2 regions of the Streptomyces sp. NPDC055254 genome follow, and region 2 is predicted to be linked to the other one. Evidence: riboswitches for the same ligand, from Rfam matches in the RefSeq annotation. Region 2 holds a riboswitch; the other holds the start of a gene.
What was found. Region 2 has a riboswitch for S-adenosylmethionine ahead of thrC (threonine synthase). Riboswitches for the same ligand answer to the same signal wherever they lie in the genome.

Region 1 (8,709 bases), on a different contig from region 2:
GAAGGTGCCGAGCAGGCCCCGCATGGTGTTGATGCGCTCCTGGCCGCGTGCCACCACGTCCTGGGCCCGGCTGATCTCGGTGCGCAGCCGGTCGGCCTTCTCGCCCGCCTCGTTGAAGCGCTCGGTGGCCTGCTCGGCCTCCTCGAAGAGCCGGTCGACCTGGGCCCGGGCCTGGGACGTGGTCCCGGCGCCGGGCTCGTACGGCAGTCCGGGGGCGGCGCTCGCGGGCGCCCCGACCATGGCGACGGCGGCGGAGGCCGCGGCGGCGGTGAGGACGGTGACCTTCGTGCTCCAGTCGGGGCCGCTGAGCCCGGACCGGCGATGGGACGCCACGTGAAACCGCTCCCTTCCGCTGGGCGGGGCCCGGGTCCGCCCCCCGTGGACGGCCGTGTGCCGGGTTCCGCGCTGGCAGACAGTAGCGGCGCCACCGGGCGCCGACCAACGACCGCCGACGGGCACGCACGACGACGCCCCGCAGGAGACGCAGGTCACCGGCGGGGCGTGCGGTCACAGGGCGGCCGCGGAATTCGCCCGGATGGGCGGTGCGCGGCGCGTCCCCGGCGACGGGGCGCGGGCGGGGCCTCGACGGCGGGAGGGACGGGAGGGGAAGGGAAGTGAGGCGACTAGATGCGGACGCCGAACTGGAACGGCATGTTGTCCATCGACTCGTACTTGACGCCACCGCGCGGGTTGGCGGCGTGCAGCGTCATGTTGTTGCCCGCGTACAGGCCGACGTGGTGCAGGTCCCCGTAGAAGAAGACGAGGTCACCGGGCTGGAGCTGGCTCCGGCTGATCCGGGTGCCCTCCTTGGCCTGGGTCCAGGTGGTACGGGTGATCCCGATGCCGGCCTGCTTGTAGGCCCACTGGGTCAGCCCGGAGCAGTCGAAGGAGTTGGGGCCCTCGTTGCCGGAGATGTACGCGCTGCCGACCTTGGTCTTGGCGGCCGCGAGGGCGGCGCCGGCGCGGCCGGAGGCCGTCTCGTTGCCGAGGTCGACGCGCTGGCCGTCGGCGCGGCTGGCGCGCGCCTCCTCGTCCTTGAGCTGCGCCCGCTCCGCCGCGGTCAGGGAGTTGAGCAGGGCCTGGGCCTGGGCGAGCTTCTCCTTCGAGAGCTTCTTCTTCTCGCCGAGCTCCTTGCGGGTGGCGTCCAGGTCCGCGAGCTTGCCTGCGGCCTCCTGGCGCTGCTGCGCGAGGCTGCGCTGCTTGGCCTGGATCTTCTGGACCGCCTCGACCTGCTTGCCGCTCAAGTGCTCCAGCGAGGAGGCCTTTTCGAGGTAGCTGTCGGGGTCCTCGGAGAGGAACAGCGCGAGGGACTGGTCGATGCCGCCGTTGCGGTACTGGGCACTGGCCATCGAACCGAGCGTGCTGCGCAGCTCGTTGAGGTCGCCCTGGCCGCGCGCCACCTGGTCCTGGAGCTGCCCGATCTCCTTTTCGAGCTTCTCCTGGCGCTCCTCGGCCCCGTTGTACTTCTCGGTGGCCTGCTCCGCCTCTTCGTAGAGCGCGTCGACCTGAGCCTTGACCTCGTCCTTGCCGGGCTTGGCCGGCGCGGCACTGGCTCCCTGGGCGGAGAGGGCGACGGCCGCCGCCGCGGTCGCGGTCAGGACGGTCAGGCGCGCACGGTTCGGCTGCTTGGGTCGACGGTGGGACGCCACGAAGGCGAGCTCCTTCTTCCTGGAGCCGCCGAGGAACGCAACTCGGCAGCACCTTCGCTGCCACCCCGAATGAGTGATCTACCGCACGAAGGTTTGAGCAGACCTTAGTGACCTCGCTGTGATCAGTTCAAATCCTGTCGAGCAAAAACTTTGTCCCCGACCAGCTTCTTTACCCGTGACACACGCTGCGTGCAGGACACTTGACCGTGCGTTGACTCCGAGCTCCGTCAATTCCGGCATTGCGGCCAGGAGTTACGAAACGCGCGAAAGCCGCTTAAGGAGCAAGGCGGACGCGACCGGTCGCGCCCCGGCCTTGGCCACGCCGTCGGCGACCTCCCGGTCCGTGGAGACCACGACCACCGGGCGGCCCTGCGGCTCGGCGCGCACCAGCTGGCGGATCAGCTCGTCCGCCGTCACCCCGGCCTTCGAGAACAGCACGCGCACCCCGCGCGGCGGCGCCAGCAGCACCGGGGCTGCCAGTTCCGCCCCGTCGAAGACGCAGGTCATCTCCGCGCCCGTCTGCGCGGCCAGCATCGACAGGCCGCCCAGCAGCCGCAGCCGCTGCTTCTCCAGCGGCATCGTCGGATAGCCGGTCTTCGTCACGTTGTAGCCGTCGACCACCAGATGCGCCTGAGGCAGCGCCAACAACTGGTCCAGCAGGGCCGGATCGGTGTCCGACAGGGCGCGCGCCGCGATGTCCTTCGGTGTCATCCGCCCCGGCTCCACGGCCTCCACGGTGTCCGCGGGACGGGTGGAGACCGGCGGCAGCGCCAGTTCGCGGCGCAGCCCGGCCGCCGCGTCCAGCACGGTGTCCAGCAGCAGCCGCAGCCGCATGTCCTCGATGCTGCGCCCCTCGCGGGTGGCCCGGCGCGAGGTCTCCAGTGCCGTCTCCACCTCCGCCAGCCGGGACTTGAGCCGCCGGTTCTCGCTCTCGGCGGCGGCCACGCGGGTGGCGGCCTCGCTGCGGATGCCGTCTACCTCGGCGTTCAGCTTGCGCAGGGCGGCCTCGCCGCGCTTGACGTCGCTCAGGGCGCTGCGCAGCTTGCGGTGCAGCGATTCCGCTTCCTTGCGGGCCGCGTCCAGTTCGTTCCGGACCTGCTCGCCGCCGGTCCGCTGGAGGTCGCGTACGTGCGCCAGCTCCTCGCGGAGCCGGTCCAGCTCGCGCCGGGTCTCCTCGCCGACCCGCTCGGCGTCGGCGCGCTGCGCCTCCTCGCCCGCGGCCGCCACCAGCTTGACCCAGCCGACCGGCCGCAGGACGTACGCGGCGGCCGCCACGTCCAGCGGATCGGCGGCGGCGGGCGGCGCGCCGGACTCCAGCGCCCCGGCCAGGTCCGCCTGCGCCTCGCGGAGCTTCTCGGCGACCCTCCCCCGGAAGACGGCGTCGGTCTCGACCGCGGCGGCCATGGCGTTCCCGGCGAACTTGGCGCGCCGGGTCGGGGTGAACCGGGCGTACTGGCGCAGCTGCGCCGGCAGGTCCGCGACCGTCAGTCCGCCGAAGGCGTCCGAGACCAGCGAGACGACCCGGCGCCGCACTCCCTCCGGCAGCGGGCGGTCGAGCACCTCGGCGGCGTCGCCGGCCGCGTCGGCCGGCTCAGCACCGCTTGCTGGCTCCACAATCCGTCACCCCTACCGTGATCTACCTGCGGGTACGGCTCCGTCAGGAGTCCGTGCCCGGCCTGTCCACCAGCTCGATCTGGTCCACCGCGTTGCACCAGCGGCAGCGGACCGACTCGATGGTCTCATTGACCACCTCGCGCTCCTCGACCTTGGGCTCCCCGGCGAGGTCCAGGTGGACGTACTCCACGACCTTCGACGAACGGGTGACGTCGAAGCGCGTGAGGTTGCCGCACAGGGTGCAACGCCACCGGGTGGTGTCGGTCGGCAGGGGAACCGTCATCAGGCCGCTCTCTCCTTCGTAGCTCTTTCAATTAAAGCCGTCCCTGCGGCCGCCCGCGTCACTCCGCGACCGCAGCTCGTAACCCTACGGCCTGCCACCGCTTCAGGTGGGTCCGCTTGCGTCATGCTCGGTCGCATGATCGTAAGGTGGCGGGCCGTGCGCGAGGCCGCCCGGGGGCCGGTGGTCACCCATGCGCTGATCGCGGGCTGCGGCGTGGTGTTCGTACTGGGTCCGGCCTCGGGGCTGAACCCGGGCTACGGGACGGGCGACGAGCTGCTGACCGCCGGGACCGCGTACTTCCGGCGCTGGGGCGTCGTCCCGGACGAGCTGTTCACGGGCGGCCCGCGAGCCTGGCTGACCCCGCTGACCGCGCTGTTCGTGCACGGCAGCTGGCTGCACCTGCTGGGGAACATCCTCTTTCTGTACGTCTTCGGCGCGATGGCCGAGCAGCGGATGGGCCGTCCGGCGTTCCTCGGCTTCTACGTCTGCGCCGGCTACGTGGCCATGACGGCGTACGCGGCGGCCAACGCCGGGTCCGCGCAGACGCTGGTCGGGGCGTCCGGGGCCATCTCGGCGGTGCTCGGCGCCTTCCTCTTCCTCCTGCCGAGCGCGAGGGTGACGAGTCTGTTCCCGTTCCTGTTCTTCCTGCCGCTGCGGTTCCCGGCCTGGATCGTGCTGCTGTTCTGGTTCGCCCTCCAGGGGGTGGCGGCGCACCGGGCGGGCAGCGGCCCGGGGGTCGCCTATCTGGCCCATCTCGTGGGCTTCTCGGTGGGCTTCCTCTACGCGTGGGTGCGGTATCGCGGTGCGACTAGAGTGAGGCCACCAGCGACGGCCACCGAGGGAGACAGCCAGCCGTGATCACCGCGATCGTGCTCATCAAGACCAGCGTGGACCGCATCCCCGAGATCGCCGAGGCCATCGCCGCGCTGGACAGTGTCAGCGAGGTGTACTCCGTCACCGGTACGTACGACCTGATCGCGCTGGTCCGGGTGGCCCGCCACGAGAACCTGGCGGACATCATCCCGGGCAGCATCAGCAAGATCCCGGGCGTCGAGGCGACGGACACCCACGTGGCCTTCCGCACCTACTCCCAGCACGACCTGGAAGCCGCCTTCGCGATCGGCCTGGACGCCTAGACACCTCGGGCCGGGGTCCGGACCGGTTGGAGCGCACCGCCGCCTCGCCGCCTGTCAGACGGCCGGGACGCAGCGGCCCTCTTCCGTGCGGTACTGCCACTGCGCGCCGTCCGCGACGAGTTCCTTCACCGCGCGGACGAAGCGCTCGACGTGCTCGTCCGGGGTGCCCGCGCCGAAGCTGACGCGGATGGCGTTCAGCGAGCGCTCGCCCGGGGCCGCCTCCGGGGCGCCGCACTCCCCCGGCTCCTGCGGCTCGCTGCCCAGCAGGGTGCGGACCAGCGGGTGGGCGCAGAACAGGCCGTCGCGGACGCCGATCCCGTACTCGGCGGACAGGGCCGCCGCGAAGTGGGAGCTGTTCCAACCGTCGACCACGAAGGAGATGACGCCCACGCGCGGGGCGTCGTCCCCGAAGAGGGACAGCACCCGCACCTCGGGGACCTCCGCGAGGCCCTCGCGGACCGTGGCGACGAGGTGGCGCTCCCGGGCGACGAGGGCGTCGAAGCCCGCCTCGGTCAGAGCGCGGCAGGCGGAGGCGATCGAGTAGACGCCGATGACGTTCGGGGAGCCGGCCTCGTGGCGCGCGGCGGTGGTGTGCCACTCGACGTCCACACCGCCGTCCTCGCGCCGGGCCACCTTGCGGGAGGCGCCGCCTCCGGCGAGGTACGGCTCGGCCTCCTGGAGCCAGTCGGCGCGGCCGGCGAGGACGCCCGAGCCGAAGGGCGCGTACAGCTTGTGGCCGGAGAAGGCGACCCAGTCGACGTCCAGCTCCCGCACGGAGACGGGGTGGTGCGGGGCCAGCTGGGCGGCGTCCAGCACGATCCGCGCGCCGTGGGCGTGCGCGGCGGCGGCGAGCTCCTTGACCGGCCACAGCTCACCGGTGACGTTGGAGGCGCCGGTCACGCACACCAGCGCGGGACCGTACGGCTCGCGTTCGGCAAGGGCACGCTCCAGCGTGGCGACGGCCTCGGCGGGGGTGCGCGGGGCGTCGAGGTAGCTGACGCGGGCGTCCGACCAGGGCAGCAGCGAGGCGTGGTGCTCGGTCTCGAAGACGAAGACCTGGCAGTCGGCCGGCAGCACGGCGGCGAGCAGGTTGAGCGAGTCGGTGGTGGAGCGGGTGAAGACCACCTGGTCCGTGGGGCGGCAGTCGAGGAACTCGGCGACCGTGACGCGGCTCTGCTCGAAGAGGTCGGTGGAAAGCTGGGAGAGGTAGCCGGCGCCGCGGTGCACGCTGCCGTAGTAGGGGGCGTACGCGGCCACGTCGTCCCAGACCCGCTGCAGGGCGGGGGCGCTGGCCGCGTAGTCCAGGGCGGCGTAGGTGACCTCGCCGCCGGTGACGAGCGGGACGGTGACGTCCCGGCCGAGGACCGCCAGCGGTTCGGCACAGGCGGGGCCCTCGGCGGCGTTGCTCGCGCACTCGACGGGGGCGGTGACGCGGGCGGTGACAGCGGCGGCGGTGTCGGCGTTCGGGGCGGCGTTCAGGAATGCGGACATGGCGGAATCTCCCGGCAGGCAGGGGTGAATGGCTTCGGTGCGCCCGCACGCGGGTACGGCTCTGGGGCCGTCCGGGGTACGGGGAGTGCCCCGGAACTGAACGGGGCACACGGAAGCGGCCCTGGTCCGGGGGTTGAAGAAGGGGCGGAGTCGCCCTATCGCATTCGCTTGCTCACGGAAAAAGCTCCTCGGGAGACCAGGACCCCTGGTGTCGAGGGATCCGCGCTTGCCGTAGACCTCGCTGCCTACGGCCTGGTCATCACCCGGGGCACCCCGCCACGGAAGGAGGGTTGCCGGACAGCGAGCCGGGGCCTAAACGCTGTCACTCGTGACCTGGTCAGCATCCTGCCACATGATCCCGCCGACGCAAGGCCCCGGTCCGAATGGCGGACCGGGGCCTTGACTCAAAACCGTCGTACGAACATCAGGCGTTGCTGGCCGCCACCCACCGCTCCAGCGCCGCGCGGGCCGCGCCCGAGTCGATGGCCTCCGCCGCCCGGGTGATGCCCGCCGCGATCTGCTCCTCCAGCGTGCCCTCGCCCGGGTCCAGGGCCACCAGGGCCGCCGCCGAGTTCAGCAGCACCGCGTCGCGCACGGGACCGGTCTCGCCGGCCAGCAGGCGCCGGGCCACGTCCGCGTTGTACGAGGCGTCCGCGCCCCGCAGCTCCGCCACGTCGACGAGGTCGACGCCCACGTCACGGGGGTCGAAGGACTGCTCCACGACCCTGCCGTCGCGGACCCGCCAGACGCGCGAGGTGGCGGTCGTGGTGAGCTCGTCGAGACCGTCGTCGCCGCGGAAGACCAGCGCGGACGAGCCCCGCTCCGCGAGCACGCCGGCCACGATGGGGGCCACCCTGGCGTCGGCGACACCGGTCGCCTGGGCCCGTACCCGCGCCGGGTTGGTCAGCGGGCCCAGGAAGTTGAAGGTGGTCCGGATGCCCAGTTCCTTGCGGGCCCCGGCCACGTGGCGCAGCGCCGGGTGGAACTTCACCGCGAAGCAGAAGGTGATGCCGGCCTCCTCCGCGACCTCGGCGACCCGCGCCGGGGTGAGGTCGAGGTTGACGCCGAGCTTCTCCAGGACGTCCGAGGCCCCGCTCGCGGAGGACGCGGCCCGGTTGCCGTGCTTGACCACCTTGGCGCCCGTACCGGCCACCACGATCGCCGACATCGTCGAGATGTTGACCGTTTTGGCCCCGTCGCCGCCGGTGCCGACGATGTCCACCGTCCGGCCCGGCACCTCGATCAGGTTGGCGTGGTCGTACATGGTCTCGACGAGACCGTTGATCTCCGCGACGGTCTCGCCCTTGGCCCGCAGGGCGACCACGAAACCGGCGATCTGGGCGTCGGTGGCCTCCCCACGCATGATCTTGTCCATGGCCCAGGCGGTGTCCTCGGCACGCAGGTCCCGGCCGGCCAGCAGCGCGTCGAGAAGGCCCGGCCAGCCGCGGGCCGCCACGCTGTCGCCGCCTGCCGGGGTCACAACGTTCATGGTCCGCTCCTGCTGCTTGTGGGCCGCCCCCGTGTCCGCGCCCACGTCGAATGGGAAGGGCTCCAGCCTATCCAGCCCCGAGGGACGGCAAAGAGCCCCGTCCAGACCCTGGACGGGGCTCTTGCCGTGGCGACGCCAGGACTGACCGAAATCAGTCCCTCAAACGGGATCAGTGGTGGCCGTGGCCGCTCTGGATCTCCTTGTACTCCTCCACCGAGGGCTTCGGAATCTGGTTGTCCTCGGCGTAGAAGCCCTTGCTGAGCTTCGCCCGCAGCTTCTCCGTGAGCTTCACCTTGCGCTCGACGCCGTTCTCGTCGACCGTCGGACCGGCCTCGATCGGCCGGTACTGCTCGTGCTGGGTCAGCGTGTGCAGCTGGCCCTGCGGGAGCGGCTCGTGGATCTCGACGAACTCACCGTGCGGCAGGCGCTTGATGATGCCGGTCTCGCGACCGTGCAGCACCTTGTCCCGGTCCCGGCGCTGGAGGCCGAGGCAGATCCGCTTGGTGACGATGAAGGCGAGGACCGGTACGGCGAAGAAGCCGATGCGGACGAACCAGGTGATCGAGTTGATCGACAGGTGGAAGTACTGCGCGAACATGTCGTTTCCACCGCCGATCAGGAGCACGATGTACTCCGCGATCCAGGCGACACCGAAGGCCGTACGGGTCGGGACGTTGCGCGGGCGGTCCAGGATGTGGTGCTCGCGCTTGTCCCCGGTGACCCAGGACTCGATGAAGGGCCAGACGGCGATCGCGCCCAGCACCAGCGGGAAGAGCAGCAGCGGGATGAACACGCCCAGGACGAGCGTGTGGCCCCACAGGTTGATCTCCCAGCCGGGCATGGCACGGATCAGGCCCTCGGGCATACCCATGTACCAGTCGGGCTGCGCACCGGTGGACACGTGGTCCGGACGGTACGGGCCGAGCGCCCAGATCGGGTTGATCGAGGCGATCGCGGAGATGGCCGAGATGACACCGAAGACCAGGAAGAAGAAGCCTCCGGCCTTGGCCATGTAGACCGGCAGCAGCGGCATGCCGACGACGTTGT
Region 2 (8,709 bases):
ATCTGCTCCTTGGTCTCGACATCCTTGGCCTGGGCGAGCAGGGCGGCGGAGACGGCCTCGACGGCCTTCTCGATACCACGCTTGAGGGCCATCGGGTTGGCGCCGGCGGCTACGTTGCGCAGGCCCTCGCGGACGAGCGCCTGAGCCAGCACCGTGGCGGTGGTCGTACCGTCGCCGGCGACGTCGTCCGTCTTCTTGGCGACTTCCTTGACCAGCTCGGCGCCGATCTTCTCGTACGGGTCCTCGAGCTCGATCTCCTTGGCGATGGAGACACCATCGTTGGTGATCGTGGGGGCGCCCCACTTCTTCTCAAGGACGACGTTGCGACCCTTGGGGCCAAGGGTGACCTTGACGGCGTCGGCGAGCTGGTTCATCCCACGCTCGAGACCGCGCCGGGCCTCCTCGTCGAACGCAATGATCTTGGCCATCTGAAGTGGTCCTCCCGGACAGGGGTGGATTGCTCCGGACCGCGCCCGCGCCCGCGACGGACGGCCTGAGTGCCCGGCGGTTCCTTCCCGCCGGACCCTGCGGGCCTCACCGGCCCGGTCCTCGTTTTGGTAGCACTCTCGACAGGAGAGTGCTAACGCCAATGATTAGCACTCGACCCCTCCGAGTGCAAGCGGCTTCGGGCAATGGCCGGGTGAACGTCGGCCCCCGCACGGGCCCAGAACGGGCCGCACACGGCCCCCCGCACGGGCCGCGACGCGCGAGGGGCCCACATCCCGTGTCCGGGATGTGGGCCCCTCGTCGTGCACGCGTGGGCGGTCGATCGCGCCAGGACTAGCCGAGTGCGAGCTTGACCATGTCCGCCTGCGGACCCTTCTGGCCCTGCGAGATCTCGAACTCGACCCGCTGACCCTCTTCAAGGGTGCGGTACCCGTCCATCTGGATGGCGCTGTAGTGGACGAACACATCCGCACCACCGTCGACCGCGATGAAGCCGTAGCCCTTCTCCGCGTTGAACCACTTGACGGTGCCCTGAGCCATGCCTAACTCCCCTATTACTGGCCCTTGCGCAGGAACGCACTTCGCGATCCCGGGTCAGAACTTGCGTCGGAACGCGTCGACCGAGGCTGAATGTATCTGCGCGGGTGCTGTCTGCAACAGGTCAATCCGACGAGAATTCAGGACACCCGGATACATTGAAATAGAGTGAAAATTTGGCATCTTCCTGGGCAACTCGGGCTCGACATATCTCGCCAAAGCCCCATACCGCACTCGCACATTGACCCGATGTCGACCCTCACGCGACCCGTACATATGCGGCGGGCAAGTCCAGCGGAGGGGACTTCCCCAACTCTACCGCGCCCAACCAAACAGAATTACCCCCTCCACTTGTTGACGGAGGGGGTAATAAAGGATTCGCGTGGCGTCCGGGACACCGGCCTCAGGGGCCGGACCCGTCCGGTCCCGTCCGGACGGGACCGGTCAGCCGCCCGCGACGGCGGGGATGATCGAGACGCCGGCGCCGTCCGGCGTCTTCGCCTCCAGCCCGCCCTCGAAGCGCACGTCGTCGTCGTTGACGTAGACGTTCACGAAGCGGCGCAGCTTGCCCTGGTCGTCCAGGACGCGCGCGGCGATGCCCGGGTGGCTCTGCTCCAGGGACTGGATGACCTCCGCCAGCGTGGCGCCCTCGGCGGGGACCTCGGCCCGGCCGCCGGTGTAGGTGCGCAGGATGGTGGGGATGCGGACGTTGACGCTCATGGTGCTACTGCCTTTCCGGTGTGCGGGAGTGGTCGTCAGGCCAGGCCGGCGGCGCGGAAGGCGTCCAGGCTCGGGCGGATGGTGGCGCTCTGCCCGCTGTCGGCGGCCACCGCCTCCAGGGTCTTGAGGCCGTCGCCGGTGTTCAGGACGACCGTCGTCAGCGTCGGGTCGAGCTGCCCGTTCTCGATGAGCTTCTTCGTCACGCCGACGGTCACGCCACCCGCGGTCTCGGCGAAGATGCCCTCGGTCTGGGCGAGGATCTTGATGGCCTCGACGACCTGCTCGTCGTTGACGTCCTCGACGAAGCCACCGGTCCGGCGCGCGATGTCCAGCACGTACGGGCCGTCCGCCGGGTTGCCGATGGCCAGCGACTTGGCGATGGTGTTCGGCTTCTGCGGGCGGACCACGTCGTGACCGGCCTTGAAGGCGGTCGATACCGGGGAGCAGCCCTCGGCCTGGGCACCGAAGATCTTGTACGGCTTGTCCTCGACGAGGCCGAGCTTGATCAGCTCCTGCAGACCCTTGTCGATCTTCGTCAGCTGCGAGCCGGACGCGATCGGGATGACGATCTGGTCGGGCAGCTGCCAGCCGAGCTGCTCGCAGATCTCGTACGCCAGGGTCTTGGAGCCCTCGCCGTAGTAGGGGCGCAGGTTGACGTTGACGAAGCCCCAGCCCTCGCCCAGCGGGTCGCCGATGAGCTCGGAGCAGAAGCGGTTGACGTCGTCGTAGTTGCCCTCGATACCGACCAGGTCGCCGCCGTACACACCGGCCATGACGACCTTGCCCTGCTCCAGGTCGTGCGGGATGAACACGCAGGACCGGAAGCCGGCGCGGGCGGCGGCCGCGCCGACGGCGCCGGCCAGGTTGCCCGTGGAGGAGCAGGACAGGGTGGTGAAGCCGAAGGCGCGGGCGGCCTCGACGGCGATGGCCACGACGCGGTCCTTGAAGGAGTGCGTCGGGTTGCCGGAGTCGTCCTTGACGTAGAGCTTGCCGGTGACGCCGAGCTCCTTGGCCAGGTTGGCCGCGTCCACCAGCTTGGTGAAGCCGGGGTTCAGGCTCGGCTTGGAGGCCACGTCCGCGGGGACGGGCAGCAGCGGCGCGTAACGCCAGATGTTGTTGGGTCCGGCCTCGATCGCCGCGCGCAGCGCCTCGGCGTCTTCGGGTGAACCAGTACCGGTCGGGAACTCGTAGGCGACTTCCAGCGGTCCGAAGCACTCGGCGCACGCGAAGACGGGACCGAGCGCGAAACGGGTACCGCATTCGCGACAGGAAAGGCCGGTGGCGGGTCCGAGGTCGACAGAAACCAGGTCGGCAGAGGTGGCGACAGTCTGTGCAGCCATGATGGCGAGGCCCTTTCTCCTCATCTTCCCCATGGCGCACTTCGCCATGAGACGGAATTGGCACCTTCCCTAGCCGGGGACCTCGCTGGCGTGCGTGACGCAATCGCGAGAACCGACTGGAGGGTTGCCGGGGCTTCAACGGGCCGTGTCCCTCTGCCCCTCTGGATGAGCGGTATGGCACCGGGCTGCGCGCTCTGTGGCGCTCCCGGGCGTTTGTGCGCGAGGACCCCCGACATGCGGCGGTGCTTCGCGTTGTTCAAGACTGTAACCGAAGGTCCGGGTGGTTGAGACAGCCGTCCGAACCGCGAGATGGATCATATTTCACCCCAAAGGGATCGACGCAGGGAGTGCTGAGAGTGCTGGAAGAGGTGGAGCGCTGGCTGGCCGACCGCTCCTGGTCCGCCGCCGACCGACCGCTCGACCAGCTGCTCGACCGGAAACGGGCGGCCGGCACGACGGTCAGCGTGGTGCTGCCCGCGCTCGACGAGGAGGCGACGGTCGGCGCCATCGTCGAGGTCATCCGGCGCGATCTGATCGAGGGCCTGCCGGTGCCGCTGGTGGACGAGCTGGTCGTGATCGACTCGGGCTCCGAGGACCGCACGGCGGAGGTCGCGGCGAAGGCCGGCGCCCGGGTCGTGCACCGCGACGCGCTCCTCCCGAGGATCCCCCCACTGCCCGGCAAGGGCGAGGTGCTGTGGCGCTCGCTGCTGGCCACCACCGGGGACGTGGTCTGCTTCGTCGACGCCGATCTGCGGGACTTCTCGGCCTCGTTCGTCTCCGGGATCGTGGGACCGCTGCTGACCGACCCCGGTGTGCAGTTCGTCAAGGCGATGTACGACCGCCCGCTGGGCGACGCCCCGGGCCAGGGCGGCCGGGTGACCGAGCTGGTGGCCCGCCCGCTGCTGAACCTGCACTGGCCGCGGCTGGCCGGCTTCGTGCAGCCGCTGGGCGGCGAGTACGCGGTGCGGCGCTCGCTGCTGGAGCGGCTGCCGTTCCCCGTCGGGTACGGGGTCGAGCTCGGCCTGCTGGTGGACGCGCTGCACACGGTCGGGCTGGACGCGCTGGCCCAGGTGGACGTGGGCGTACGGGTCCACCGCCATCAGGACGGGCAGGCGCTGGGCCGGATGGCCGCCGCGATCTACCGCACGGCGCAGTTGCGGCTCTCGCGCGGGCACCTCGTACGGCCGGAGCTGACGCAGTTCGAGCGGGGACCGGACGGGTTCGTTGCGCGGACGTACGCGGTGGACACAGAGGAGCGGCCGCCGATGCGGGAGATCCCGGAGTACGCCGTGCGCCGCGTGGCCTGAACCGGCTCCCTCGGCGCCCGGCGCGAGCCGGTCCGGGCCCCCGGCCGGCTCCGTCCACACGTTTGAGCGAGGGCGGTCGGGGCTAGGTTGGCGGCATGGCTTCTCAGGTACTCGTCGCAGCCAACCGCGGCCCGCTCTCCTACGCCCTCGCCCCCGACGGCACGCTCACCGCCCGGCGCGGCGGGGGCGGGCTCGTCTCGGGGCTCTCCGCCGCGCTCGCGGAGCAACCAGGCGCCCTGTGGATCTGCGCGGCCCTGTCGGAGGCGGACCGGGAGGCGGTTCGGCGGGGCGTCGCGGAGCCGGGTGTCCGGATGCTGGACATCGATCCCACGGTGTACGACGACGCCTACAACGGCATCGCGAACTCGGTGCTCTGGTTCACCCACCACCACCTGTACGACGTCCCGCGCGAGCCGGTCTTCGACGCGGAGTTCCGGCGCCGCTGGGACTCGTACGTGGCGTACAACCGGGCCTTCGCCGAGGCCCTCGCCGAGGAGGCGGCGCCGGGCGCGGCCGTCCTCGTGCAGGACTACCACCTGGCGCTGGCCCCGGGCGAGCTGCGCGCACTGCGGCCGGACCTGCGGATCGGGCACTTCACGCACACTCCGTGGGCGTCCCCGGAGTTCATGGGCATGCTGCCGGACGACATCCGGGAGCAACTGCTGTGGGGCATGCTCGGGGCGGACCGGCTCGGCTTCCACACCGAGCGGTGGGGCGTCAACTTCATCACGGGCGCGAGCACGGACTCCCCTACCGGCGTCGCGACGGGCAGCTTCGCCCACGGCGGCAACCCGACCTCGGTGACGCACCGCAGGATGCGCGCGGACGGCAGCGGGCTGGGGCCGGTGCGGGAGACGGCCGTGGAGGCGTACCCGCTCGGCGTCGACGCGGAGGAGCTGCGCGCGCTGGCGCACCGTCCGGAGGTGGACGAGAAGCTGGCGGAGCTTCGGGCGGAGGTCGCGGGCCGAAAGACCATCGTCCGGGTGGACCGGACGGAGCTGTCCAAGAACATCCTGCGCGGGCTGCTGGCGTACCGGGAACTGCTGACGACGCACCCCGAGTGGCGGGGCCGGGTCGTGCACCTGGCGTCGGCGTACCCCTCGCGGCAGGACTTGAAGGTCTACCGGGACTACACGGACGCGGTGGCCACGCTGGCGGCGGAGATCAACGCGGAGTTCGGCACGGAGGACTGGCAGCCGGTGCTGGTGTCGGTCAAGGACGACTTCGCGCGGTCGCTGGCGGCGTACCGGATGGCGGACGTGGCGCTGGTGAACCCGGTGCGGGACGGCATGAACCTGGTGGCGAAGGAGATCCCGGTGGTGTCGGAGGAGGGGTGCGTGCTGGTGCTGTCGACGGGGGCGGGGGCGTACGAGGAGCTCCGCGAGGACGCGCTGACGGTGAGCCCGTACGACGTGACGGAGACGGCCGAGGCGTTGCACGCGGCGCTGGCGATGCCGGAGGGGGAGCGGGCGGAGCGCACGAAGCGCCTCGCGGCCGCCGCGACGGCGCTCCCGCCGGCCCGCTGGTTCACGTCCCAACTGTCGGCCCTCCCCCCCGCGAAGCCCTGACCGCCCCCCTACGGCGCTCCGCCCCGACCCCCCACGCCTCCCCTCCCGAGGCCCCGCCTCCAACCCCACGGCTCCCCTCCCGGGGCCCCGCCCCCAACCCCACGGCGCTCCGCGCCCGCGCCTCAAACGCCGGCGGGGCTGGAATTGCCCTCCGGGCAATCCAGCCCTCGCCAGGCAGAGGACACCAGCCCCATCCACCCTCGCCGGCGCTTGGAGCGCGAAATCCGAAGCGGAGCGAATCCAGCCTCGCCGGCGTTTGAGGCGCGGGGTACGGGGCGGAGCGAATCCAGCCCCGCCGGCGATTGAGGCGCGGGGTCCGGGGCGGAGCCCCGATCCTTGAGCCGCGCAGAGAACCGGCCCGGCCGAACCAGCCCCGCCGGCGATTGAGGCGCGAGGCCCGAGGCCGAGCGAATCCAGCCTCGCCGGCGCTTGAGGCGCGGGGTCCGGGGCGGAGCCCGGGGGGATTGGCCTCGGCCCCCGCCCGGGGCATGTTCCGCCCGCCGGTGCCGCGGTTCTCGCACCGCGGCAGCCGCAGCCGGCACCGGGCCCGGCCGGCGGCCGAACCGCACGGCAGGGTCAGCCGCGGACGGCCGCCGCCAGCGTGGACAGGAAGGCGACGACCTCGGCCGGGCCGGGGAGGACCAGGTCCGCGCGGGAGGCGAGCTCCGGGACCTCCGCCGAGCCACTGCACACCAGCACGCCCGGCAACCCGTCCGTCCGCCGCTTCTCGACCGCCGCGAACGCCGCCAGGTCCCCCAGGTCGTCCCCCGCGTACAGCACGGCCTCCGCGCCCGTCTCCGCCAGGAACTCCGTCAGCGCGACGCCCTTGTCCACGCCCGGCGGCCTCAGCTCCAGCACGGCCCGGCCCGGTTCGACCATCAGCCCGTGCCGCGCGGCCAGCTCCGCGAGGGGCTCCCGCAGCGCCGCGAAGGCCGCCTCGGGGTCCTCGGCCCGCCGGGTGTGCACGGCCAGGGCGCGGCCCTTCTCCTCGATCCACGTGCCCCGCCAGGCCCCGATCGCGTCGAGGAACCCCGGCAGCTCCGCCCGGACCGCCGCCACCCCGGGGTGCTCGGCGGGGGCGTGGACGATGCCGGTGACGGCGTCCCAGCGTTCGGCACCGTAGTGACCGAGGACGACCAGGTGTTCGAGTCCCGGGACGCCGGCGAAGCCGCCGTAGCGGACGGCGACCCCGGCCGGCCGGCCGGTGATCACGGCCACCGAGGCCACCTCGGGGGCCAGCGCCGACAGCGCGGGCACGGCTCCGGGGTGGGCCCGGGCCTGGTCCGGGTCCGGGACGATGTCGGCGAGTGTGCCGTCGAAGTCGAGTGCGACCACGGACCGGCGCGGGGCGCGGAGCAGTGCTTCCAGGCCCTCGCGTCCGGCTGCGGTGACGGGCATCGGCAGGTCGTGCGGACGGCTCCCCATACCGACGACCCTAACGGCCCGGCCCCGTGTCGGCTATGGCGCGGACCACGGGCGCGCGACGATTAACGGCGGGCCCGCTGGGCATCGCGGATGCGCCGGAGGCGGTTGACCGTGCCCGGTGCGTGGGCGAGCGCGCGGGGATCGTCCATGAGCGCGTTGAGCAGCTGGTAGTAGCGGACCGGGGTCATCCCGAGCCCCTCCCGTATGGCCCGCTCCTTGGCCCCTGGCCCGGGCCAGGTACGGCCCTCGTACGCGAGCACCGCGGCCTCCGTGGCCGTCAGCCGCCCTTCGTCCGTCATAAGGCCAGATTAACGCCGCCCACCGACACCCACCCCGCCGACCGAACCCGACGGACGCCGCGCACCCGGCGGACCCGGAGCCGGCGGACGAGCGGCCCGGGACCATTGAGCCCGAAACCGGCGACCCGGAACCGGCAACCCGGTACCGGCGGCCCGGCGGCGGCGGGGGTCTCCCGGCCCGGAACCGGCGGCGCCGCGGCCGTGGGGTCAGCGCGGGTCGGCCGCCCGGGCCGCCGTCGCGATGTCCTCCAGGACCTTCGCCGGCTGCCCGCCCGGCTGCACCGTCGTGCCGATGTCCTGCTTGATGTCCTCGCTGACGCCCGCCCAGGACTCCTTGCCGACGGGGTACAGCCGCGCGTTCGGCAGCGCCGCCAGGAAGGTCTTCAGCTGCGGCGCGGACCCGCCCGTCGCCGACTCCATCGCCCGGTAGCCGCTCGTGGTGACCGGCAGCAGGGCGTACTTGTCGGTGAAGGCCGTCACGTTCTTCGTGTCGTAGAGGTAGTCGAGGAACTTCCCGGACTCCCGGTTGTGCCCGTTCTTGAAGGCCATCACCCAGTCCGCGACGCCCATCGCCGACTGATCGGTGCCGTCGGCGGTGGGCAGGGGCAGCATCCCGACCTTCACGCCCTTGTCCGCGGCCTGCTTGACCAGCGTCGGGTGGCCGTTGAGCATGCCGACCTCGCCGCGCGTGAAGGCGTCGAAGGCGGCCTGCCGGTCCAGCTTCGCCGGCTCGACGGGCCCGGTCAGCCCCTGCCCGACGAGCTTGTCGCGCAGGAACTCCAGCGTCTTGACGTTGGCGGGCGAGTCGATGGAGTACGACTCCTCGTTGTCGGTGTAGCCGCCTCCGCCCGACAGGAGCCACATCATCGTCTCGGCCTGCGCCTCCTCGCGGCCCAGGGGCAGCGCGAAGGGGGTGGGGACGCCCGCGCCCTTGAGCTTCTTGGCGGCCGCTTCGAGGTCCGTCCAGCTCTTGGGCTGCCAGGGGGTCCGGCCGTCCTTGGGCACGACGCCCGCGTCGGCCAGCAGCTTCTCGTTGTAGAAGAGCAGCCGGGTGCTGGCGACGAAG

Region 1: another riboswitch for S-adenosylmethionine. It lies ahead of ACWFQ8_RS11130 (aminotransferase class V-fold PLP-dependent enzyme); the one in region 2 lies ahead of thrC (threonine synthase).

The regions. Positions count from the first base shown of each region.
Region 1 covers NZ_JBSGQV010000008.1:52,855-61,563, reverse strand. The annotation lists gene ACWFQ8_RS11160 (NlpC/P60 family protein) at 1-333, opposite strand, end outside; gene ACWFQ8_RS11155 (NlpC/P60 family protein) at 624-1,649, opposite strand; gene ACWFQ8_RS11150 (NYN domain-containing protein) at 1,902-3,266, opposite strand; gene ACWFQ8_RS11145 (hypothetical protein) at 3,307-3,546, opposite strand; gene ACWFQ8_RS11140 (rhomboid family intramembrane serine protease) at 3,670-4,404, shown strand; gene ACWFQ8_RS11135 (Lrp/AsnC ligand binding domain-containing protein) at 4,401-4,682, shown strand; gene ACWFQ8_RS11130 (aminotransferase class V-fold PLP-dependent enzyme) at 4,737-6,173, opposite strand; SAM riboswitch class IV at 6,391-6,507, opposite strand; gene trpD (anthranilate phosphoribosyltransferase) at 6,598-7,662, opposite strand; gene qcrB (cytochrome bc1 complex cytochrome b subunit) at 7,832-8,709, opposite strand, start outside.
Region 2 covers NZ_JBSGQV010000012.1:130,075-138,783, forward strand. The annotation lists gene groL (chaperonin GroEL) at 1-428, opposite strand, end outside; gene ACWFQ8_RS15290 (cold-shock protein) at 781-987, opposite strand; gene ACWFQ8_RS15295 (MoaD/ThiS family protein) at 1,429-1,704, opposite strand; gene thrC (threonine synthase) at 1,740-3,044, opposite strand; SAM riboswitch class I at 3,062-3,216, opposite strand; gene ACWFQ8_RS15305 (glucosyl-3-phosphoglycerate synthase) at 3,401-4,351, shown strand; gene ACWFQ8_RS15310 (alpha,alpha-trehalose-phosphate synthase (UDP-forming)) at 4,447-5,919, shown strand; gene otsB (trehalose-phosphatase) at 6,496-7,344, opposite strand; gene ACWFQ8_RS15320 (DUF3263 domain-containing protein) at 7,407-7,643, opposite strand; gene ACWFQ8_RS15325 (extracellular solute-binding protein) at 7,851-8,709, opposite strand, start outside.